One region of the Pseudomonas tussilaginis genome, then DNA from elsewhere that is predicted to be linked to it. Evidence: predicted binding sites of a transcription regulator. Region 1 holds the regulator's gene; the other holds the start of a gene.
What was found. Region 1 encodes sigma-54, which starts transcription at its own class of promoters, with help from an activator protein. Its sites were predicted from a motif close to ANTGGCATNNANNTTGCTNT; they were not measured.
Positions count from the first base shown of each region.

Region 2: a site for sigma-54 is predicted at 3,454-3,473, ahead of nirB (nitrite reductase large subunit NirB). Genes of this name have one in related genera too.

Region 1 covers NZ_CP088149.1:4,750,954-4,762,818, reverse strand. Annotated here, with positions in the region: gene tldD (metalloprotease TldD) at 1-440, shown strand, start outside; gene yjgA (ribosome biogenesis factor YjgA) at 483-1,004, opposite strand; gene pmbA (metalloprotease PmbA) at 1,113-2,459, shown strand; gene CX511_RS21345 (FagA protein) at 2,674-3,075, shown strand; gene CX511_RS21340 (class II fumarate hydratase) at 3,068-4,444, shown strand; gene CX511_RS21335 (DUF2753 family protein) at 4,465-4,926, shown strand; gene CX511_RS21330 (superoxide dismutase) at 4,929-5,540, shown strand; gene CX511_RS21325 (ZIP family metal transporter) at 5,552-6,445, shown strand; gene CX511_RS21320 (HPr family phosphocarrier protein) at 6,464-6,736, opposite strand; gene rapZ (RNase adapter RapZ) at 6,757-7,611, opposite strand; gene ptsN (PTS IIA-like nitrogen regulatory protein PtsN) at 7,614-8,078, opposite strand; gene hpf (ribosome hibernation-promoting factor, HPF/YfiA family) at 8,091-8,399, opposite strand; gene CX511_RS21300 (RNA polymerase factor sigma-54) at 8,477-9,970, opposite strand; gene lptB (LPS export ABC transporter ATP-binding protein) at 10,150-10,875, opposite strand; gene lptA (lipopolysaccharide transport periplasmic protein LptA) at 10,876-11,403, opposite strand; gene lptC (LPS export ABC transporter periplasmic protein LptC) at 11,390-11,865, opposite strand, start outside.
Region 2 covers NZ_CP088149.1:1,519,652-1,531,516, forward strand. Annotated here, with positions in the region: gene CX511_RS07110 (bifunctional nitrate reductase/sulfite reductase flavoprotein subunit alpha) at 1-3,363, shown strand, start outside; gene nirB (nitrite reductase large subunit NirB) at 3,639-6,197, shown strand; gene nirD (nitrite reductase small subunit NirD) at 6,197-6,562, shown strand; gene pcaQ (pca operon transcription factor PcaQ) at 6,718-7,650, shown strand; gene bamJ (BamJ family beta-barrel-assembly machinery protein) at 7,878-8,597, shown strand; gene CX511_RS07135 (YkvA family protein) at 8,882-9,322, shown strand; gene CX511_RS07140 (helix-turn-helix domain-containing protein) at 9,421-9,759, shown strand; gene CX511_RS07145 (hypothetical protein) at 9,756-10,130, shown strand; gene CX511_RS07150 (carboxy terminal-processing peptidase) at 10,490-11,865, opposite strand, start outside.

The sequences.
Region 1 (11,865 bases):
TCAACGCCCGATTGATGGGCATGGCGGTCACCGGCAACGGTCGTCGTGAGTCTTATGCGCACCTGCCAATGCCACGGATGACCAACACCTACATGCGTGCTGGCGAAAGCGATCCGGAAGAAATCATCAAATCAGTCAAGCGTGGTATCTATTGCGCCAACCTTGGTGGTGGCCAGGTCGATATCACCAGCGGCAAATTCGTCTTCTCCACCAGTGAGGCTTATCTGATCGAAGACGGCAAGATCACTGCACCGGTCAAGGGCGCGACGTTGATCGGTAATGGTCCGGAAGCCATGAGTCGAGTGTCGATGGTCGGTAACGACCTGTCCCTGGATAGTGGTGTGGGGACCTGCGGCAAGGATGGTCAGTCAGTTCCGGTGGGTGTGGGTCAGCCGACACTGAAGATCGATGCAATTACCGTGGGTGGCACGGGCGCATGAAACTGAAACCGGGCGGGCAGGGTGCCTGCCCGGTTGCGAAGATCAACGCAGGCCGCGTTGGATCTCGTCGAGGTCGCGGATGTACTTGAAGATCTTACGGCTGGCAGTCGGCGTCTTGTTGGTTTTCAGCTCGTGCTGGGCCTGGCGGATCAGTGAGCGCAGTTGCTGGCGATCGGCGTCCGGATACTCCTGGACGAATTTCTCCAGAACTTCGTCGGTGCCGTCGATCAGGCGGTCGCGCCAGCGTTCAAGGTTATGGAAGCGCTCGTTGTACTGGCGCGAGGAGGCGTCGAGCTGGTCAAGAAGCGCAGTGATCGCGTCGATGTCCTGGTCACGCATCAGTTTGCCGATGAACGACCGGTGACGCCTTTTGGCTTCGTTGGCCGTGTGCTTCTTGTGCTCTTCAAGAGCCATGCGCAGTTCGTCGGTCAACGGCAGTTTGGCCAGGGTATCGGGCTTGAGCGTGGTAAGGCGCTCGCCCATATCGACCAGCGCCTGCATCTCGCGCTTGATTTGGGTTTTGCTTTTTTCGCCGTCAAAGGCGGTGTCGTAAGAATCAACCATGGGGGCAGTCCGCTGAGAATCGCCGCCATGATAACCAGTCGGGGGCCGCTTGTCCGGTCCGGTCGTAGATTGACCCGCGCCGAACGCAGAATTTGAGTGGAGAAAACCATGAGTGCAGTCCAGAGCGTAGGTCCACAGGCCCTGCCGGCGTTGCAGGAACAGGTCGAGCAGATTATTGCCGAGGCCAAGCGCCAGGGAGCCAGTGCCTGTGAAGTGGCGGTATCGCTGGAACAGGGGCTGTCGACCTCGGTGCGCCAGCGTGAAGTGGAGACCGTGGAGTTCAATCGCGACCAGGGTTTTGGCATCACCTTGTATGTCGGCCAGCGCAAAGGCTCGGCCAGCACCTCGGCCAGCGGCAGCGAGGCCATTCGCGAGACTGTTGCTGCGGCCTTGGCGATTGCCAAGCACACTTCTGAGGATGACTGTGCCGGGCTTGCAGACCCGGCGTTGATGGCGCGTGAGCTGGCAGATTTCGATCTCTATCACGCCTGGGACATCACCCCGGAGCAGGCTATTGAAAAGGCGCTTGCCTGCGAGGCAGCGGCTTTCGATGCCGATGCGCGAATCAAGAACGCCGACGGCACCACGCTCAATACTCACCAAGGCTGCCGGGTCTATGGCAATAGCCATGGCTTTATCGGTGGTTATGCCTCGACCCGTCACAGCCTGAGCTGCGTGATGATCGCCGAAGCTGAAGGCCAGATGCAGCGTGATTACTGGTACGACGTCAATCGTCAGGGTGAGCTGCTGGCTGATCCGCGCAGCATTGGTCAGCGCGCTGCGCAGCGGGCCGCCAGCCGCCTGGGCGCGCGACCGGTGCCGACCTGCGAAGTGCCGGTGCTATTTTCCGCGGAGCTTGCTGGCGGCCTGTTCGGCAGCTTTCTGTCGGCGATCTCGGGTGGCAACCTGTATCGCAAGTCGTCGTTCCTGGAAGGAACGATGGGCCAGCGCCTGTTTCCGAGCTGGTTGACCCTGGATGAGCGTCCGCACCTTATGCGGGCGCTAGGCAGTGCGGCGTTCGATGGGGACGGCCTGGCCACGTATGCCAAACCGTTCGTCGAAAAAGGTGAGTTGGTGTCCTATGTGCTGGGTACCTATTCCGGGCGCAAGTTGGGCTTGCCGAGCACCGCCAACGCCGGTGGTGTGCATAACCTCTATGTCACGCACGGGGTCGAGGATCAGGCCGCCCTGATTCGGCGTATGGGGCGCGGATTGTTGGTGACCGAGCTGATGGGCCATGGTCTGAACATGGTGACCGGTGATTATTCCCGTGGTGCAGCAGGCTACTGGGTGGAGAACGGCGAGATTCAATTCGCTGTTCAGGAAGTGACCATCGCCGGCAATATGAAAGACATGTTCCAGCAAATTGTCGCGATCGGTAATGATCTTGAAACCCGTAGCAACATTCACACAGGCTCGGTACTGATCGAGCGTATGACCGTCGCCGGCAGTTGACCTGTGGCAGCGGGACTTGCCCGCAATCGACCGCCCGGCGGTCGTAATCCAGGCAGCTCCCTAGTTGCAGGTGCACCGGCCTCATCGGCAGGCCGCTCAAATCGTTGAACCCCACCATCAAGCCCGGCCATGTGTCGGGCTTTTTGCTTTTATTCTTTCACCTTCTTGAACTGATTATGATTATCACTTAATAATGAATATCATTATCTAGGTGATGATGTTCATGAAACCCGTCCTTCACGAATTGCCCTACCTCGAAAACTGGCGCTGGCTCAGCCGCCGTATCCGTTGTGCGATGGAGCCGGATGAACCGCGGCTGATCGAACATTACCTGGCCGAAGGTCGCTACCTGGTGTGCTGCACCGAGACCTCGGCCTGGACCGTCGCCCTGACCTCATTGCGCCTGCTCCTGGATACCGCCTGCGATCGCATGCTGCCCTGGCATTGGCGTTGCCTGTGCCTGGATCAGGCCTGGAAGCCACTGTTGCAGCTGCGCAAGCTCGACGGTGGTGAGCATGGCCAGCGTTGGCAGCCTCTTGCCCTGCAATTGGCGAACTGCACGCTACTGCCTTCGATTTCTTTCGCTGAACTGATGCAAGGACTTGATGATGAGTAATACCCGTATCGAGCGTGACAGCATGGGTGAACTGCAGGTACCGGCAGAAGCCCTGTACGGCGCCCAGACCCAGCGCGCGGTGAACAACTTTCCGATCAGTCAGCAGCGCATGCCGACTCAATTCATTCGTGCGCTGCTGCTGGCCAAGGCCGCTGCGGCCAAGGCCAACATCGAGCTTAAACAGCTGAACGAAGGGCAGGGCCTGGCCATCGTCAAGGCGGTCGAGCAACTGCTGGCTGGCGACTTCATCCAGCATTTTCCGGTGGATATCTACCAAACCGGTTCTGGTACCAGCTCGAACATGAATGCCAACGAGGTGATCGCTACCTTGGCCAGTCGCCTCCTCGGTGACACGGTCAACCCCAATGATCACGTCAATTGCGGCCAAAGCAGCAACGACATCATTCCGACTACTATCCATGTCAGTGCCGCCTTGGCGTTGCACGAACAATTGCTGCCAGCGCTCAACTACTTGGTCCAGGTCATCGAACGCAAGGCCGAAGACGTTCACCCGTTCATCAAGATCGGCCGTACTCACCTGATGGATGCCATGCCGGTGCGCATGAGTCAGGTGCTTGGCGGCTGGGCGGCGCAGATCAGAGCGGCCGTAGGTCATCTGGAGTCGACCTTGCCGGCCCTCCAGGCGCTGGCTCAGGGTGGGACCGCCGTGGGCACGGGCATCAATGCCCACCCCGAGTTTGCCGCACGGTTCAGCCAGCAGCTGAGTGAACTGACCAGCGTGTCGTTCACACCCGGGCAGAATCTGTTTGCCCTGATCGGTTCTCAGGACACCGCCGTGGCCTTGTCTGGCCAGCTCAAGACCACCGCTGTGGCCCTGATGAAAATTGCCAACGACTTGCGCTGGATGAACTCGGGCCCCTTGGCGGGCCTCGGTGAAATCGAGCTGGAAGGTTTGCAGCCGGGCTCTTCGATCATGCCAGGTAAGGTCAACCCGGTGATCCCGGAGGCCACCGCCATGGTTGCCGCCCAGGTCATCGGCAACGACGCGACCATTGCTGTGGCCGGCCAGTCGGGCAACTTCGAACTTAACGTGATGCTGCCGATCATCGCCCAGAACCTGCTGAGTAGCATCGAGTTGATGGCCAATGTCAGCCGCCTGCTGGCCGACAAAGCGATCGCCAGTTTCAAGGTGAACGAACCCAAGCTCAAGGAAGCGCTGGCGCGTAACCCGATCCTGGTGACTGCGCTGAACCCGATCATCGGCTACCAGAAGGCCGCCGAAATTGCCAAGACGGCTTACAAGCAAGGCAGACCGATCATTGAGGTAGCCCTGGAGCACACTGACCTGCCGCGCAGCCAGCTGGAAGTGCTGCTCGACCCGGAAAAGCTCACTGCTGGCGGTATCTGATAGCGCCCTGGAGGTTTGTCATGCAGCACTGGAAACGCACCACCGAGATCGCCAACCGGCTGTTCGACCAAGGCGAATTGGTCGATGCCCGCGAGTTGTATCTGCAGGCCCTGGCCCTGGCCCAGGTGTTGTTCGAGCGCTGGCATGACGCCGATGAGGCGGTGGCTGTGTGTGTCATTGCCCATCACAACCTGGCCGACCTGCATTTGCGCTTGAATCAGCCGCAGGAGAGCGCGGAGTACCTCTGCGCTATCCATCAGCGGCTTTTGCAGGCCATGCAGGACCAGCGCCTGGTGCCAGCGCTGCGCGAAGCGGCGCTGCGTCACAGCGGTAAAACCTACACCGAATTGCTCAACTTCATCAGCGAGTACGGCCAGTACCCGCGAACTGAACGCTTGCTCCATAGCCACGACCCGCAACCGGCAGCACTCGCCGTTAAGGAACGCGCCGGGTCTTCAGCACTTCATTACGGAATCCACTGACTATGCCTTATACCTTGCCTGCATTGCCCTACGCCTACGATGCGCTGGAACCGCACATCGACACCCAGACCATGCAGATTCACCACAGCAAGCACCACCAGACTTACATCAATAACCTCAATGCGGCGGTAGAAGGCACGAAGTTTGCCGAGTGGCCGGTGGAAAAACTGGTCGCCAGCGTCAAGCAACTGCCAGACACACTGCGCAATGCGGTGATCAACCAAGGGGGCGGTCACGCTAACCACTCACTGTTCTGGACAGTGATGTCGCCTAAGGGGGGTGGTCAACCTCAAGGTGCAACTGCCAAGGCAATCGAGGAGCAACTGGGAGGTTTCGAGGTCTTCAAGGATGCTTTCACCAAGGCCGCATTGACGCGTTTTGGCAGCGGCTGGGCCTGGCTGAGTGTGACCCCGGAGAAAAAGCTGATAGTAGAAAGCAGTGGCAACCAGGACAGCCCGCTGATGAACCGCAACACGCCGATTCTAGGTCTGGATGTCTGGGAGCATGCGTACTACTTGTTGTACCAGAATCGCCGTCCTGAATACATCAATGCCTTCTACAACGTGATCGACTGGTCCGAAGTCGAGCGCCGTTATCTAGCCGCCCTGGTGTGAGTCATTTCGGTATGCGCACAGATGTGATGTCCGTAAGTGGCGTACGCCTGTTTCGTCTGGCCCTTGGAACCCTGTTGCTGCTGGTGGGCAGTGCCTTGCTGGTGGCGCAGGGTATCGCCTGGCTGGACCTTGAGCCGCGCATGATGCGCGCGCTCGAAGGCGGTGCTCTGTGTGCATTGGGGACCGCGCTGGGCGCGGTGCCGGTGCTGGTGATCCGCAGCATGCCGGTAGCGTTGGCAGATACATTGCTGGGCTTTGGCGCTGGGGTGATGTTGGCGGCGATGGCCTTTTCTTTGATCATGCCCGGCCTGGATGCTGCGCAGGCCATTGGTTTGGATCAGTGGGGCGCAGGCGCGCTAATCAGCTTCGGCGTGTTGTTCGGGGCGTTCTGTCTGTACCTGGTCGATCTCAAGGTATCGGGTGCTTCGCCCGGAGCCTTGGTGGGCCCTGCCCAGCAACCGGTGATTGCGGCGCGGATATGGGTGTTTGTCATTGCCATCATCGCTCACAACATCCCAGAAGGTATGGCCATCGGGGTGTCGGCGGGTGGCGGTATGCCGGATGCCGACAGCTTGGCCATGGGTATTGCCTTGCAGGATGTACCCGAAGGTCTAGTTATTGCACTGGTGTTGGCCGGGGCAGGGATGGCCCGGTTCAAGGCCTTTGCCATTGGTGCAGCGTCTGGATTGGTCGAGCCGGTGGCGGCAGTGATATGTGCCTGGCTGGTGAGCGTAGCGCAGCTGTTGTTGCCGCTGGGCTTGGCCTGTGCGGCCGGAGCAATGTTGCTGGTAGTGACTCAGGAGATCATTCCCGAATCACGTAGCAACGGCCATCATCGTCTGGCGAGCCTGGGGCTGTGCATTGGCTTCTGTTTGATGATGGTGATGGATACGGCGTTGGCGTGAGGGGAAAGCGGGGGGCGGTCATTCGCCTTCGTCAAAGTAGTTGTTGATCAGTTCGACCAGGGCATCGAGCGCTGCGTCTTCATCTTCGCCTTCGGTCTGCAGGTGTACCTGGGTGCCTTTGCCCGCCGCAAGCATCATCACGGCCATGATGCTCTTGCCGTCGATCAGCCGGTCCGGTGCGCGGCCTATACGTACCGTGCAGGGGAAGCGTCCGGCCACGCCAACGAACTTTGCCGCAGCCCGGGCGTGCAGCCCCAGCTTGTTGATGATGGTGATTTCACGAGCGGGCATCGCGGCGGTGGTCCTGTGGGCTAGAGGTCGCGGTGGCGAACCTGGACATTCTTCAAGGATTGCTGCAGCAACTGGCCCACGCGTTCGGTCAGGTAAACCGAACGGTGGTGTCCACCGGTACAGCCAATGGCAATAGTCACATAGGCGCGGTTGCTGGCGGCAAAGCGTGGCAACCATTTGAGCAGGTAGCTGGAGATGTCCTGGAACATGTCTTCGACATCAGGCTGTGCTGCCAGGTAGTCGATGACCGGTTGCTCCAAACCGGAGTGCTCGCGCAGCTCCGGCTTCCAGTAGGGGTTGGGCAGGCAGCGCACATCGAACACCAAGTCGGCGTCTACGGGCATGCCTCGCTTGAAACCGAAGGACTCAACCAGGAACGCGGTGCCAGGCTCCGGTTGGTTTAGCAGGCGTAGCTTGATCGAATCACGCAACTGATACAGGTTCAGGTTGGTGGTATCGATTTTAAGGTCGGCGAGGTCGGCGATCGGCCCCAACAGCTCAGTCTCGTCCTTGATCGCCTCGGCCAGCGAGCGATTGGCGTTGGTCAGCGGGTGGCGCCGACGGGTTTCCGAAAAGCGCTTGAGCAGGGTCTCTTCATCGGCATCCAGGTACAGCACATCACACTGGATATGACGGCCACGGGCTTCCTCAAGCAACTCCGGGAAGCGGCTGAGGTGGCTGGGCAGGTTGCGTGCATCAATTGATACCGCCACTTTGGGCTGCATCAGCTCGGTATTGATCAGGGCGTTCTCGGCCAGCTGCGGCAGCAACCCGGCAGGCAGGTTGTCGATGCAGTAGTAGCCGTTGTCCTCAAGGACCGCGAGAGCGGTACTTTTACCGGAGCCGGAGCGGCCGCTAACGATGATCAAGCGCATATTCAGTGCCCGTTCTGTGCTTCCAGAACGACCTGGTAGAGCGCGTCGTTGCTGGTGGCCGCACGCAGCTTTTCGCGTACGTCCTGGCGGTCGAGCATGCTGGCGATCTGGCGCAGCAGCTCCAGGTGAGCATCGGTGGCAGCTTCGGGGACCAGTAACACGAACAACAGGTCAACCGGAGCACCGTCGATGGCATCGAAGTCTATGGGGGCGTCAAGATGTAACAGCGCGCTGACCGGATCTTTGCAGCCTTTGAGGCGGCAATGGGGAATGGCGATACCGTTGCCAAAGCCGGTGGAGCCCAGTTTTTCACGGGCAATCAGGGCTTCGAACACGTCCTGGGTTTCCAAGTCGGGTACTTCTTTGCCGATCAGGTTGGCGATCTGTTCGAGTGCGCGCTTTTTACTGCCTCCCGGCACGTTCACCAGGGAACGGCCGGGGGTCAGGATAGTTTCAAGTCGGATCATGGATGAGGGGGATCAGCGGGCCGCTGCACCTTGCAGCAGGCTTTGCTGTTTTTCCTTGTGTTTTTTCAGTTGACGATCGAGCTTGTCAGTCAAGGCATCGATCGCTGCATACATGTCTGTGTGTTCGGCATTTGCAACAACTTCGCCGCCGGGAATAAACAGCGTTGCTTCAATCTTCTGCTGCAGCTTCTCGACCTTCATGATTACCGTCACATTGGTAATCTTGTCGAAGTGCCCCTCCAGACGTTTGAGTTTTTGCTCGACGTATTCGCGCAGCGGCTGGGTGACTTCTACATGCTGTCCACTGATATTGACTTGCATACAGCTTCTCCTTTGTTGCCCGTGCATAAGAGGCAGGTGTTGCGCCTGCCACTGAACTGCGATGGCTATCTCAGGGGCTACATCAGTCGCTTGCGCTCACTCGACGGTGCAATGCCGAGAGACTCGCGGTACTTGGCGACGGTGCGACGGGCTACCTGGATGCCTTGTGCCTCCAGTAAACCAGCGATCTTGCTGTCACTCAATGGCTTTTTCTGATTTTCCGCTGCAACCAGTTTTTTGATGATCGCGCGAATCGCTGTGGACGAGCATTCACCGCCTTCGGAGGTGCTGACGTGGCTGGAGAAAAAGTACTTCAGCTCGTAAATGCCGCGTGGGGTATGCATGTACTTTTGCGTGGTGACCCGAGAAATGGTCGACTCGTGCATGCCTACCGCCTCGGCGATGTCATGCAGGACCAGCGGCTTCATTGCTTCGTCGCCGTGATCGAGGAAGCCGCGCTGATGCTCGACGATCTGGGTGGCGACCTTCATCAAGGTTTCGTTGCGGCTCTGCAGGCTCTTGATGAACCAGCGGGCTTCTTGCAACTGATTGCGCATGAAGGTGTTGTCGGCGCTGGTGTCAGCACGGCGGACAAACCCGGCGTATTGCGGATTGACCCGCAGACGCGGCACAGCCTCTTGGTTGAGCTCGACCAGCCAGCGATCGCTGTCCTTGCGTACGATCACGTCAGGCACCACGTACTCGGCTTCGCTTGACTCAATTTGTGAGCCAGGACGTGGGTTGAGGCTCTGAACCAGTTCGATGACCTGGCGCAGTTCATCTTCCTTGAGCTTCATCCGGCGCATTAGCTGGCTGTAATCGCGGCTACCGAGGAGGTCGATGTAATCGCGTACCAGGCGCTGGGCTTCGGCCATCCACGGGGTACTGGCAGACAGTTGGCGCAGTTGCAATAGCAGGCATTCGCTGAGATTGCGTGCGCCGATGCCGGCAGGTTCGAATTGCTGAATGCGGTGCAGTACGGCTTCGACTTCGTCGAGCTCGATGTCCAGCTCGGGGTCAAAGGATTCGCAGACTTCTTCGAGGGTTTCGTCGAGGTAGCCCTGGTTGTTGATGCAGTCGATCAGGGTGACCGCGATCAGCCGATCGGTGTCGGACATCGGCGCCAGGTTAAGTTGCCAGAGCAAGTGGCTTTGCAGGCTTTCGCCCACCGAGGTGCGGGTGGTGAAGTCCCACTCGTCATCGTCGTTGCTGGGCAGGCTGCTGGCGCTGGTCTGGTAGATGTCTTCCCAGGCGGTGTCGACGGGCAGTTCGTTGGGGATGCGCTCGCTCCATTCGCCGTCCTCCAGGTTGTCCACAGTTTGCGTGGTTTCCTGGAAGGTGGTTTCCTGGACTTCGGCGACCGGCTTGCTTTCGGCGTTGTCGGCCATCGGGTCGCTGTTGTCGAAGTCGTCGCCTTCCTCCTGGCGTTCGAGCATCGGGTTCGATTCCAGCGCTTCCTGGATTTCCTGCTGGAGGTCCAGGGTAGAAAGCTGGAGCAGTCGGATAGCCTGTTGCAACTGCGGGGTCATCGTCAGTTGCTGGCCCATTCTTAGGACGAGCGATGGTTTCATGGCAGGGGCTTTACACCTTTTTTGCCGGCGCACATGCGCCATCCACTACAAGGGCACCGAAGCGCCAACTTTAAGCAAATTATATGCCTGAAATTGGAGCGTTTGCCTAGGGCACTGTAACAATAAAGCCGGATTTCACCGGGTCAGCAGCCCATGGCAAGCGCTGTGTCGCCTCGAACTTACAAGCGGAACTCGTGGCCCAGGTACACCTCTTTCACCAGGTCATTGGCCAGGATGGTCTCTGCGTCGCCTTCGGCAATCAGTTGACCATCGTTGACGATGTAGGCGGTTTCGCAGATATCCAGTGTCTCGCGGACGTTGTGGTCGGTGATCAGTACACCGATGCCTTTGGCCTTGAGGTGATGGATGATCTGCTTGATGTCGCCGACCGAAATCGGGTCGACACCGGCAAAGGGTTCATCGAGCAGGATGAATTTCGGTGCGGTAGCCAGGGCGCGAGCGATTTCCACGCGGCGACGTTCGCCACCGGACAGGCTCATGCCGAGGTTGTCGCGAATGTGGCTGATGTGAAATTCCTGCAGCAGGCTTTCCAGCTCTTTGCGTCGGCCATCGCGATCAAGGTCCTTGCGGGTCTCGAGGATCGCCATGATGTTGTCGGCAACCGACAGCTTGCGAAAGATCGACGCTTCCTGGGGCAGGTAGCCGATACCGGCACGGGCGCGGCCGTGCATCGGCTGGTGGCTGACATCCAGGTCGTCGATCAGGACACGGCCCTGATCGGCCTGGACCAGGCCGACGATCATGTAGAAGCAGGTGGTTTTGCCGGCGCCGTTAGGGCCGAGCAAACCGACGATCTGGCCACTGTCGATGGACAGGCTGACGTCGCGTACCACTTGCCGACTCTTGTAGCTCTTGGCCAGGTGCTGGGCTTTGAGGGTCGCCATTTACTCGGCCTTCTTCTTCGGCTGGATCACCATGTCGATCCGTGGGCGAGGCGTTGACACCGATCCGCCGCGACCGGCAGTCGCAACCTGGGATTGGGTGTTGTAAACGATCTTCTCGCCTTCAGTGGTGTTGCCATCGCTGGTTTCCACCTTGGCCTGATCCGTCAACACCACCAGGTTTTTTTGCGACTGGTACTGGATCTGCTTGCCGTAACCTTTCATTTTGTCCGGTTTGTCGGCGCTTTGCTGCTGCTCGAAATAGGCAAGGTTACCGACCGAGGTCACGACGTCGACATCGCCATTGGCGGCGCGAGTAATGGTCACGGTGTTGCCTTTGATCATCATCGAACCCTGGGTGATGATGACGTCGCCGGTGTAGGTGGCGACCCCTTTCTTGTCATCCAGGTGCGCGTTGTCAGCCTGGATACGGATAGGCTGGTCACGGTCGTTCGGCAGGGCCCAGGCGCTCGCGCTTCCCAGTGCTGCGCTCAGGCTGAGCAAAAAGGGGAGGGTTTTAACGAGCCTCATACTGTCCTCTTACGTTGGACAGCAGGTCCATCCTGCCGTCTTTCAAATACGCTTTCATTCCATTGCCCGTAGTAACGCCACCGGCGCCGTCGATTTTAACGGCTTGTTCGGTTTGCGCATATTGCTTCTGCGGGAATACCGTCATGCGGCTGGTGGTAATGATCATGGTGCGGTTCTTTTCATCGGTGCGGGCAACCCGTACCGAGTCAATCAATTCCACTTCGGAGCCATCTGGGTTGACCTCGCCCTTTTCGCTCTGCACGTGCCACGGGTAGGTGGTGCCGCGATACAGTTGCAGGTCTGGCGTGGTCAACAAGGTCACTTCGCTGACCTTGAGGTGTTCGACCTTATCGGCCGTCATCTCGTACTGCATTTTGCCATCAGGCAGGAACTGCACGCTGTGGGCGTTGGTGGCGTAATAGTCGATGGCCTTCTCGTCGACGCTGGCGACAGGTTTGTCGA
Region 2 (11,865 bases), 2.4 Mb from region 1:
AGCGGCTATAAACAGTCGCTGGGGGCTGACGGGCCGCCGGGCAGCTATCAGGATTTTGACCGCGCCGAGGTGTTTTTCGTGATTGGCGCGAACATGGCTGACTGTCACCCGATCCTCTTTCTGCGCCTGCTTGACCGGCTCAAGGCCGGTGCCCGCCTGATCGTCGTCGATCCACGGCGCAGTGCCACCGCCGACAAGGCTGACCTGTTCCTGCAGATCAAGCCGGGCACCGACCTGGCGCTGCTCAATGGCTTGCTGTACCTGCTCAAACACAATGGCCACTGTGACGATGATTTTATTGCCCGCTACACCGAAGGCTGGGAGGGTATGCCGGCCTTCCTTGAGGACTACACCCCCGCACGCGTCGCGGCCATCACCGGACTGGCCGAAGCCGACATTCGCCAGGCCGCTGAATGGATCGGCCTGGCCCCAGAATGGATGAGCTGCTGGACCATGGGCCTGAACCAGAGCATTCACGGCACCTGGCAGACCAACGCCCTGTGCAATCTGCACCTGGCCACGGGGGCCATTTGCCGGCCTGGCAGCGGGCCGTTTTCGCTCACCGGGCAACCCAATGCCATGGGCGGACGCGAAATGGGCTATATGGGCCCTGGGCTGCCTGGTCAGCGGTCGGCCTTGATCGCCAGTGACCGGGCGTTCGCCGAGCAGCTCTGGCAGGTGCCGGCCGGCAGTTTGCGCAGTGAAGCCAGCGATGGCACGGTGGCCTTGTTCGAGCAGCTCGCTGCCGGGCAAATCAAGGCCTGCTGGATCCTCTGCAGCAACCCGGTGGCCAGTGTCGCCAATCGCCAACAGGTGATCGACGGCCTGCAGGCAGCGGAACTGGTGATCGCCCAGGATGCCTTTCTCGACACCGAAACCAATCGCTATGCCGATATCCTTCTGCCTGCGGCGCTGTGGGCCGAAGGGGAAGGGGTGATGATCAACTCCGAGCGCAACATGACACTGATGAACAAGGCCGTCGAGCCGCCCGGGGAGAGCTTGCCCGACTGGCAGATCATTGCCCGTGTCGCCTGTGCCATGGGCTATGCCGAGGCGTTCAGCTACGACAGTGCCGAGGCGGTGTTCGAAGAGCTCCGCAGGGCCTGGAATCCGGAAACTGGCTACGATGTACGCGGCGTCAGCTACGCCAGCCTGCGCCAGACGCCTCAGCAGTGGCCGTGTGAGCCGGGTCGGGAGGACAACCGCAGCCCGCTGCGTTATCGCAATGACGGGATCAGCCAGACGCTGTATCGCGATGGCGCCGGCCGGGTACCGGCCATTGCTTTTCCAACCCGCAGCGGCAGGGCCCGTTTCTTTGCCCGACCCTGCCTGCCCACCGCCGAGTTGCCGGACGAGGAATTTGCCCTGGTGCTCAACACGGGGCGTGTCCAGCATCAATGGCACACCCTGACCAAGACCGGCAAGGTCGCGGCGCTGAACAAACTCGATCCCGGCCCTTTCGTCGAACTTCATCCCGAAGACGCCCAGCGCCTGGGCATTGCTGAAGCGGACCAGGTACAGGTGCGCTCACGCCGTGGCCAGGCCGTATTGCCTGCACGGATCACCACACGGGTTTTGCCGGGCAATTGTTTTGCCCCGTTTCACTGGAACGATGTTTACGGCGACTTCCTGGCAATCAACGCTGTCACCAGCGATGCCGTTGACCCGGTGTCGCTGCAGCCCGCGTTCAAGTACTGCGCCGTGGCGTTGCAACGCGTGGCCGTTGAGCGTATTGCCGCTGTTGAATTCGAATCACAGACCTTGTCTGTGCAGGATCAGCACCTGTTGCTTTGGGCCTCGCAAACCGGCAACGGTCAGGCGTTGGCCGAGCAATGTGCCGAGCGCTTGCGCCAAGCGGGTTTGGCGGTGCAGTTGAGTTGCATGGAGGATGTCGCGCTGGAGCAATTGGACAGCCCCGCCAGCTTGCTATTGATTGCCAGTACCTTTGGTGATGGCGATGCACCGGATAGCGGCGCGGCGTTCTGGCGAGGGCTGCACGGTGAGCATTCGAGCCGTTGCGCAGGGTTGCCCTATGCCGTGCTGGCGCTGGGGGATTCCAGTTATGAGCAGTTCTGCGGTTTTGGTCGCAAGCTTGATCAGCGTTTGGCGGAGCTGGGCGGCCAACGGTTGTTGGAGCGCGTGGACTGCGAAGGTGATTTCGTCGAGCCGGCTGGCCAGTGGCTGCAAGCCTTGCTCGGCAAGCTCGGGCATCAAGGCGTTGAACCCATCGCGCAGTCATCCGTGCCAGTCTCAAGCAGCTTTAGCAAGCATCGGCCGTTGGCGGCCTGTCTGGTGGAGAACCGTTTGCTCAACAGCCCTGGCACCAGCAAGGAAACCCGCCAGATGGTGTTCGATCTGGGCGACAGCGGTTTCACCTATCAGGCCGGTGATGCCTTGGGCGTCTGGCCACGCAACTGCCCGGCGCTGGTCGAGGAGTTGCTGCTGGCGAGCGGTCTTGATGGCCGCCGTTGCGTCAGCCTCAAGGGGCAGCCCGACATGCCGTTGGTGCAGGCGTTAAGTGAGCATCTGGAAATTGCCCGTATCACCCCGCAGATACTTGAAGTGATTGCCCGCCACAGCGCTGACGGTGACTTGCAGCAACGGCTGCTGGCGCAAAACAAGGCGGCACTGAAGGACTGGCTATGGGGCAAGCAACTGGTCGATCTGGTGCAGGCGTTTGCACCGGTACTTGATCTGGACACCTGGTTGAGCGTGCTCAAACCGTTGCAGCCGCGACTCTATTCGATCAGCTCAAGCCAAAAAGCACATCCCGAACAGGTTCACCTGACCCTGTCCACCGTCCGTTATGGCCAGCGCAAGGGCGTGTGCTCCAGCTACCTGGCCGACCGGGCAGAGGGGTGGCGGGTGGCGATCTTCCCTCAGCCGACCAGCCATTTTCGTCTGCCTGCAGACAACTCGGCGTCGGTGATCATGGTCGGCCCAGGCACGGGGGTTGCGCCGTTTCGGGCTTTTCTTCAGGAACGTCAGGCGATGGCTGCCAGTGGGCGCAACTGGCTGTTGTTCGGCGAGCAAAAGGCCGCCAGTGATTTTTATTACCGCGACGAACTGTTGACCTGGCAGCGCGACGGCCACCTGAGCCGCTTGGACACCGCCTTCTCCCGTGACCAGACGGAGAAAATCTATGTACAACAGCGCATGCTCGAGCAGGGCGCTGACCTGTGGCGCTGGCTGCAGGAGGGCGCTTACTTCTATGTCTGTGGCGACGCCGGGCGCATGGCCCAGGACGTCGACGCCGCGCTCAAGCACGTGGTGCGCGAGCACGGTGCCATGAGTGTCGAGCGGGCCGAGGCCTATGTCGGCGACCTGAACCGCAGCAAGCGCTACCTGCGCGACGTGTATTGAATGCCCCATTAGGGGGAGGTGTGCACCAGTCTGGGTCGATGACAACGGCTCAAACTACTTGGAAAACCCCGGTTTCAAAGGTTTCTGGCAGTTGGCACGCTCCCTGCTTTTGTACTTTTACAACGTTCCCGCGGGTCAATGGCGATTCGCACGCGGAACTGCATAAAACGACCAGGCAAAGGCGCCTGGAGCTTCGGCTCCAGGCGCCTTTTTTGTTTTTCCGGGCTCGCCCCGGCAGCAGCGCCACCGTGAATGGCCTTGAGTGAGGATCGGGTATGAATGCAGCAATGACCATCGCCCCGCGGGAAAAACTGATCATTGTCGGCAACGGCATGGTTGGCCATCACTGCGTTGAGCAACTGATCGAACGCGATGCCCTGAGTCGCTTCGAGCTGCGGGTGTTCGGTGAAGAGCGCCAGCGCGCCTACGACCGGGTACACCTGTCCGAATACTTCAGTGGCAGCGATGCCGAGACTCTGGCGTTGGCGGCGGCGGGCTTGTACGCCGAGCAGGGCGTTAACCTGCACCTGGGCGAAGCGGTGCTGGACATTGATCGCCAGCGTCGTGAGGTGGTGACCTCGGTGGGACGCTATGCCTACGACTACCTGATTCTGGCCACCGGCTCCTATCCTTTTGTGCCGCCGATCGAAGGTTGTGAAGGTGCTTCACGGCTGGTGTATCGCACCCTCGATGATCTTGATGCCATTCGTGCGGCAGCGGCCAATGCCCGGCGTGGTGTGGTGGTCGGTGGTGGCTTGCTCGGGCTTGAGGCCGCCAATGCCCTCAAATCCCTGGGCCTGGAGGCCCATGTGGTGGAGTTCGCGCCGCGCCTGATGCCCGTGCAACTGGATGCCGAAGGGGGCACAGCCTTACGCGCGCAGATAGAAGCGCTCGGGGTCGGCGTGCACCTGTCACGGGCAACCCAGTCAGTAGGGGCGGGCGAAGATTATCGCTACCGGATGAATTTTGACGGTGGCGAGTTTCTGGAAACCGATCTGATCGTGTTTTCCGCCGGGATTCGTCCGCAGGATGCCCTGGGTCGCCGCAGCGGTCTGGACATTGCCGCGCGCGGTGGGGTGGTCATCGACAGCGCGTGTCGCACCAGCGATGCACAGATCTTCGCCATCGGCGAATGCGCGTCGTGGAACGGCAGTGTATTTGGCCTGGTAGCGCCGGGCTACAGCATGGCGCGCAATGTTGCCGGTGAGCTGGTGGGTGAGGACGCCGCCAGTTTTACCGGTGCAGACATGTCGACCAAGCTCAAGCTGCTGGGTGTCGATGTCGGTTCTATCGGCGATGCCCATGGCGTGACGCCGGGTTCGCGTAGCTACCGGTTCATCGACGAAGCCAATTCGGCCTACCGTCGCCTGGTCGTCGATGCCAGCGGCAAACGCGTGCTGGGGGCGGTGCTGGTCGGTGACAACAGCTACTACGACACGTTGCTGCAGTATGCTCAGAACGGCATCAGCCTGCCTGCCGACCCTGCCGCATTGATTCTGCCGCAAGTGTCTGGCGCACCCACCTTGGGGGCAGATGCCTTGCCGGACAGCGCGACCATCTGCTCCTGTCACAACGTCAGTAAAGGGGCGATCTGCAGCGCCATCGACAACGGCTGTGGCGAGCTTGGCGCGCTCAAGCAGCAGACCAAGGCCTGCACCGGTTGTGGTGGCTGCGCAGCCTTGCTCAAGCAGGTCTTCGAACACGAACTGATTGCCCGTGGCGTCAGTGTCGACAAGCGCCTGTGTGAGCACTTTGCCTACACCCGTCAGGAGCTCTACGCCCTGGTGCGCGTCGAAGGCATCCTCAGCTTCGACGAGATGCTCGCCAAGCACGGGCGCGGTGATGTCGGCTGCGATATCTGCAAGCCCACGGTGGGCTCGATTCTGGCGTCGTGCTGGAACCAACCGATCATGGACCCGTCACGGGTGCCGTTGCAGGACACCAACGACACCTTCATGGCCAACATGCAGAAGAACGGTACCTATTCGGTGGTGCCGCGCATTCCCGGTGGTGAAATTACCCCGCAAAAGCTGATCGTGATCGGTCAGGTGGCGCAGAAGTACGACCTCTATACCAAGATCACCGGCGGCCAGCGCATTGACCTGTTTGGCGCTCAGTTGCATGAGTTGCCGGCGATCTGGGGCGAGCTGATCGAGGCGGGTTTTGAAACCGGCCACGCCTATGGCAAGTCCACCCGAACGGTTAAATCGTGTGTGGGCAGCACGTGGTGCCGCTACGGCGTTCAAGACAGCGTGCAGATGGCCCTGACCTTGGAAGACCGCTACAAAGGCCTGCGCTCGCCGCACAAGCTCAAGTTCGCGGTGTCCGGTTGCACCCGCGAATGCGCCGAGGCGCAGAGCAAGGACATCGGCGTGATCGCCACCGAAAAAGGCTGGAATCTGTACATCTGCGGTAATGGTGGCATGCGTCCGCGCCATGCCGAGCTGTTCGCCACTGACCTGGATGATGCCGGTTTGATCCGCCTCATCGACCGCGTGCTGATGTTCTACATCCGCACCGCCGACAAGCTGCAGCGCACCTCGGTCTGGCGCGAGAGCCTGGAGGGCGGGTTGGATTACCTCAAGCAGGTGATCATCGAAGATAGTCTGGGCCTGGGGGCTGAACTGGAAGCACAGATGCAACTGGTGGTCGACCGTTACGAATGCGAATGGGCCAATGCGCTTAAAGACCCGGAAAAACTCAAACGCTTCCGTACCTTCGTCAATGACCAGCGTCCTGACCCCGGTGTGCATTTTGTCCGCGAACGTGGTCAGCGTCGGCCTATCGCCGCGGCTGAACTGCAGTTGATCCCGACCACTGAAGAGGTGCTGTGATGAGCCTGTCCAATGCTGTAGTAAATCTGCAACCCCACGACTGGCAAGCGGTCTGCAGCCGTCACGATCTGGTCGCGCAATCGGGGGTAGTGGTCTGGTTCGAGGGCCGCCAGGTGGCGTTGTTCTACCTGCCGGAGCAGGAGGTATCGCTATTTGCCCTCGACAACCAGGACCCCAAGTCCGGTGCCAATGTGATCGGCCGCGGGCTGGTTGGCCAGCTCAAGGGTGAACTGGTGGTAGCAGCGCCGTTGTACAAGCAGCATTTCAGTTTGAGAGATGGTCGTTGCCTGGAGGACCCGCAGCAGGCGTTGCAGGTGTGGCCGGTGCGGCTGCGCGGTGAACAGGTGGAGCTGGGCTCAATGTAGCCGCTGCCGGCAGGCTGTGATCGGGTGTGAAATGGCCGCCATTCATACATCCGATGACGACTGCTTCGCAGCCGATCGCAGCCTTTCGGCAGCGGCTACACGCGGTGAACCGCAAAGCAGTCGCAGTCCACGCAAGCGCTCGATAAACTCCGGGGATGAACCTCGACACCCGAATCAAATTCCGCCATTTGCTGTGCTTTCTTGAAATCGCCCGCCAGGGCAGTTTTGCCAAAGCCGCCGACGCCATGGCAATCACTCAGCCGGCCATCTCCAAGACCCTCAAGGAGCTGGAAGAATTGCTGCAGACCCGGCTGTTCGAGCGCAGCAAGCAGGGGGTCGAGCTGACCCCGGCCGGGGTGCGTTTCATGCGCTATGCCGGTCCCAGCGTGCAGGCGCTGCGTGAGGGCGTGAGCAGTGTGCGTGGCGAAGAGCATGCGCCACCACAGGTGCGCATCGGTGTGCTGTCGACGGTGGAAAGCCTGTTGATGCCAGAGGTGCTTTGCCGTCTGCATCAACGCCATGATGCCCTGGTGGTCAGCGTCGCTACAGGCCCGAGCGCGTACCTGCTGGCGCAACTGCATGTGGGGGAGCTGGACCTGGTGATCGGGCGTATGACTGATAGCCCGCAGATTCAAGGCCTTTTATTTGAGCACCTGTACAGCGAATCAATGTCGTTGGTGGTGCGTCCGGGCCATCCCTTGCTCGCCCGTCAGCCCCTTGAGCGCAGTCAGCTTGGACGCTATCCGCTGGTGCTGCCGTTGGCCGGCACAACCATCCGCAAGCATGCCGACAGCCTGTTCGTGCAGTGCGCCATCGAGCAACCGGTACAGCGCTTGGAAACGCTTTCACCGGCCTTGAGCCGACGTTATGTGCAAAGCAGCGACGCCGTCTGGGTCGCACCGCGTGATGCGGTGCGCATCGACCTGGGGCGTGGTGAGTTGTGTGAACTGGACCTGGGTGTAAAAGAACCGGGAGGCTCGGTGGGCATCTGCAGCAACGCCGCCTTGCCGCTGAGTATGCCGGCACGCTGGTTGTGTGAGGTGCTGCGCGAAGTGGCCGGTCAGTACCGCGACGGCCGTTATCCATGAAATCTTCATGAACTTACAAACAGCTACAAAACCTGCGCGGGGAAGTTGCTCAAGTGCGTTGTCCCGTCAATACTGGCCACTGGCTGCAGCTTTGTAAGAAGAACCGTTTACTTGGCTGAACTTATCCGGCTTTTCTTGCTCCTATGCCGGTAGCCATTGATCGTGGCCGCCTGATAAGCTCGCGGCTTTACTCGATTGCCCTATTGGCGCATGAACAAGGAAATAGCATGAAACAGCATCGGTTGGCGGCTGCGGTTGCCCTGGTTGGTCTGGTCCTGGCGGGTTGCGATTCGCAGACCAGCGTCGAGCTCAAGACTCCGGCACAGAAAGCCTCCTACGGTATTGGCCTGAACATGGGCAAGAGCCTGGCTCAGGAAGGCATGGACGACCTTGATTCAAAAGCGGTTGCTCAAGGCATCGAAGATGCTGTCGGCAAGAAAGAACAGAAAATCAAGGACGAAGAACTGGTCGAAGCCTTTGCAGCCCTGCAAAAGCGCGCTGAAGAGCGCCTGGCCAAGATGAGCGAAGAGTCGGCTGCTGCTGGCAAGAAGTTCCTTGAAGAAAACGGCAAGAAAGCGGGTGTCGTGACCACCGCTTCCGGCCTGCAGTACGAAGTGATCAAGAAGGCCGATGGCGCTCAGCCAAAGCCGACTGACGTGGTAACCGTTCACTACGAAGGCAAGCTGATCGATGGCAAGGTCTTCGACAGCTCGGTTGAGCGTGGCAGCCCGATTGACCTGCCGGTCAGCGGTGTGATCCCAGGTTGGGTCGAAGGCCTGCAACTGATGCACGTTGGCGAGAAGTACAAGCTGTACATCCCCTCCGACCTGGCTTACGGTGCCCAGAGCCCGAGCCCGATGATCCCGGCCAACTCTGTTCTGGTTTTCGAACTGGAACTGCTGGGCATCAAGGATCAGGCCAAGCCTGACGCCGACGCCGCCGAGTAATCCGCGCGCGATACTAACAACGCCCCGTCTCGACGGGGCGTTGTTGTTTCTGCCAACCGGTTCGAACCGATGCGGGTCAGGTACGGTCTGAAAAGCTGCACCCGGTGCAGAAAAGGTGCAGGATAAACAAAACGTTTGCGCGATTGAAACAGGTGTGTAAAAAACGCCCGATTTGAGCCCGGCCCTTGCCCGGCGGGCGCCTTGGAGCGCATATGGCGCTCTGTTCACAAGGTTATCCACAATTATTGTGGATAACCTTTCCCTGGTTGGCCCTTGGAGGCTGTATGAAAGCACCGTGGAATTTCGCCCGCTTTCTGCCCTTGGCTGAGCGCTTGCTCAGTCGCGGCCGTCTGCCAGCGTTGCTGTTTGCTGTGGCCCGCAAAGGCCCGCGGCTGGGCAAGTTGCGTGAAGACGTGCGTCTGATGCAGGCCCTGTGCCTGGCCTGGTGGCGTGGTGAATACCGTTCGATCAGCCCCAGGGCGCTGGTGACGGTGGTGGCGGGGCTGCTGTACTTTGTCAGCCCCCTGGACGCGATCCCCGACTGGTTGCTGGGCGTGGGGTTTCTCGATGACATTGCCGTACTGGCCTGGGTCATGAAGGCCGTGTCGGACGAACTGGCCGCCTTCAACGCCTGGCGCAACCGTCAGGCGCCGGAAAAACTGCGCGTGGTCGAGCGTTTGCCGGCCACCCCTGAAGCCCTGCGACTGGAACAGCCCAAAGGCTAATTACATCAGCTCCCTGCACACCCTTGTTGGCTGGTAATATAATTGGCATAAGGATTATGCCTACCGATTACATATCGTAATCCTACAAGGGGGTTGTAATGGGTATTCAGGTCATCAGCCGGGACGGTCAACCCGAGTATGCGGTTGTACCCTGGGAGCAGTACCAGGCACTACTGAAGGCGGCCGGCCTGCGTGAGCCAGCAGCCGTCGACAGCACACAAGTCACCCCTCAAGAAAGTGTCAGCTTGCCGCATTTCAGCGAGTTGGCGCGTTTGCGTGAAGGCAAGGGACTGGCGCCAGAACAGTTGGCGCGCAGCGTTGGCATCAGTCCGGTATACCTGGCTCTGATCGAAAGTGGTGAGCGCCAGCCAGATGCCGCGATTCGCCGCAGTCTGGCCTGGGAATTGGGTGTCGCAGGCTGGAGCGAGCCATCGTGAGCGGTGTCAGGATCAGCCGCCAGCACTGGGATGGTTTGCTTGGTGAATTGGACTTGGCCCGCCGCCAACGTCATCTGCTGACCTATCGTGCATTGCTCGAGCGCCTGCAGTTGCCAAGCCCGGCCATGCAGACACTGACCGCAGCGCTGGAGCATCTGGCGGCGCTCGATGCCCGTGCCGAGCAGCCGCTGCGCAGCTCATTGGTGATCAGCCAGGGTGCCAGCCGTTTGCCGCGTACCGGTTTTTTCGAGTGCGTTGAGCGCCTGGGGCGTTTTTCCGGGCCGTCGGATGGCATGGCTGCGGCCTCCTGGCATGCTTCGGAAGTGGTGCGAGTGTTCGAATACAGCTACCCGGAAAAAGAAGAGGCCTGAGGATTATCACGGGCTGGCTCGGGGGGCTTATCCATTCAATGTGGCGATGCTGCTGGCCCCTTCCGCCCTTACGGCGGCCTACTTTTTCTTGGATAAAGTAGGCAAAACCGCTTGCTCCTGTATACGGCCCTATAGGCATCGATGCAGACACCGCGCAGCAACGGACACGGCGTCGATACCATCGCCGGAAAGAGCGGCTCCCACTAGCTACCCACTGCTAAACCTGCTGTCGAAGAGGTTCCGTGAAAAACCAAAAAAAAGGGACTGAGGCCAACGGCGCTCAGTCCCTTTTTTTCGACAGAATGGTGACTGTTTAATGACTCAATAGCGGCACAGTCACATTATTTTGCCGTCACCTTTTACGGGTTGTTTTTCGCCACGGCCGAGTTCAGCCCCAGGTAGTCGAGCAGGATTCGCCCGGACTCTGTCAGGTAGGCGTCGTCTTCCGGTTTGGTATCGTCCGGCTCGACTGGCAGTGCGTCTTCGTCTTCCTTCTTCAGTTCCTTGAGCGGCTCTTCGCCCTTGGCCTTGCGCCGGGTGTTTTCCAGTGCCAGTTGCTTGCTTTCAATGTCGGCATGCTGGGCACGGCGTTCGGCTTCGTTGAGGCTGACAGTCTTCTCGTTCATCAGCTTCTGGGTCAGCGCCAGGCGGTCGCGAATGTAGACGAACTCCGGATCCTTGGCGGTGCGGCTGTCATGACGGGCCTTGAGTTGGGCCAGGTACGGCTTGAACGGATCAACCGCAGGCTTGATTGCCGGGCGGATGGTGTCCCACGGCATGGCTTCAGGCAGGGCGCTCTCGCCGATTTCCTTGGTGTCGATGATCGACGGGTAGTCGATGTCCGGCAGTACGCCCTGATGCTGGGTGCTCTGTCCGGAGACACGGTAGAACTTGGCCAGGGTCAGCTTCAGTTCGCCATGGTTAAGCGGCTGGATGGTCTGCACGGTGCCTTTGCCGAAGGTCTGGCCACCGAGGATCAGCGCACGGTGATAGTCCTGCATGGCGCCGGCGAAAATCTCCGAAGCCGAGGCGGACAGGCGGTTGACCACCAACGCCAGCGGGCCTTTGTAGAAGGCACCGGTGTTTTCGTCTTCGAGCACGTCGACGCGACCGTCGCTGTTGCGTACCAGCACCGTCGGGCCCTTGTCGATGAACAGGCTGGTCAGCTCTGTGGCTTCCTGCAGGGATCCGCCGCCGTTGTTGCGCAGGTCGATGACCACGCCGTCGACTTTTTCCTTCTGCAGTTCGGTGAGCAGCTTCTTCACGTCACGGGTGGTGCTCTTGTACTCCGGATCACCGGCACGGAAGGCCTTGAAGTCCAGGTAGAAGGCCGGGATCTCGATGATGCCGAGTTTGTAGTCGCGGCCATCCTGCTTGAGTTTGAGCACCGACTTTTTCGCCGCCTGCTCTTCAAGCTTCACCGCTTCACGGGTGATCGGCACGATCTTGGTGGTCTGGTCGTTCGGCGCATTGCTGGCCGGGATCACTTCCAGGCGGACCACAGAGCCCTTCGGCCCACGGATCAGCTTGACCACTTCATCCAGGCGCCAGCCGATCACGTCGACCATTTCCTTGTCGCCCTGGGCAACACCGATGATCTTGTCGGCCGGGGCCACTTGCTTGGTCTTGGCGGCAGGGCCGGCCGGGACCAGGCGCACGATCTTGACCTGATCGTTGTCGCTTTGCAGCACGGCACCGATACCTTCGAGCGACAGGCTCATGTTGATATCGAAGT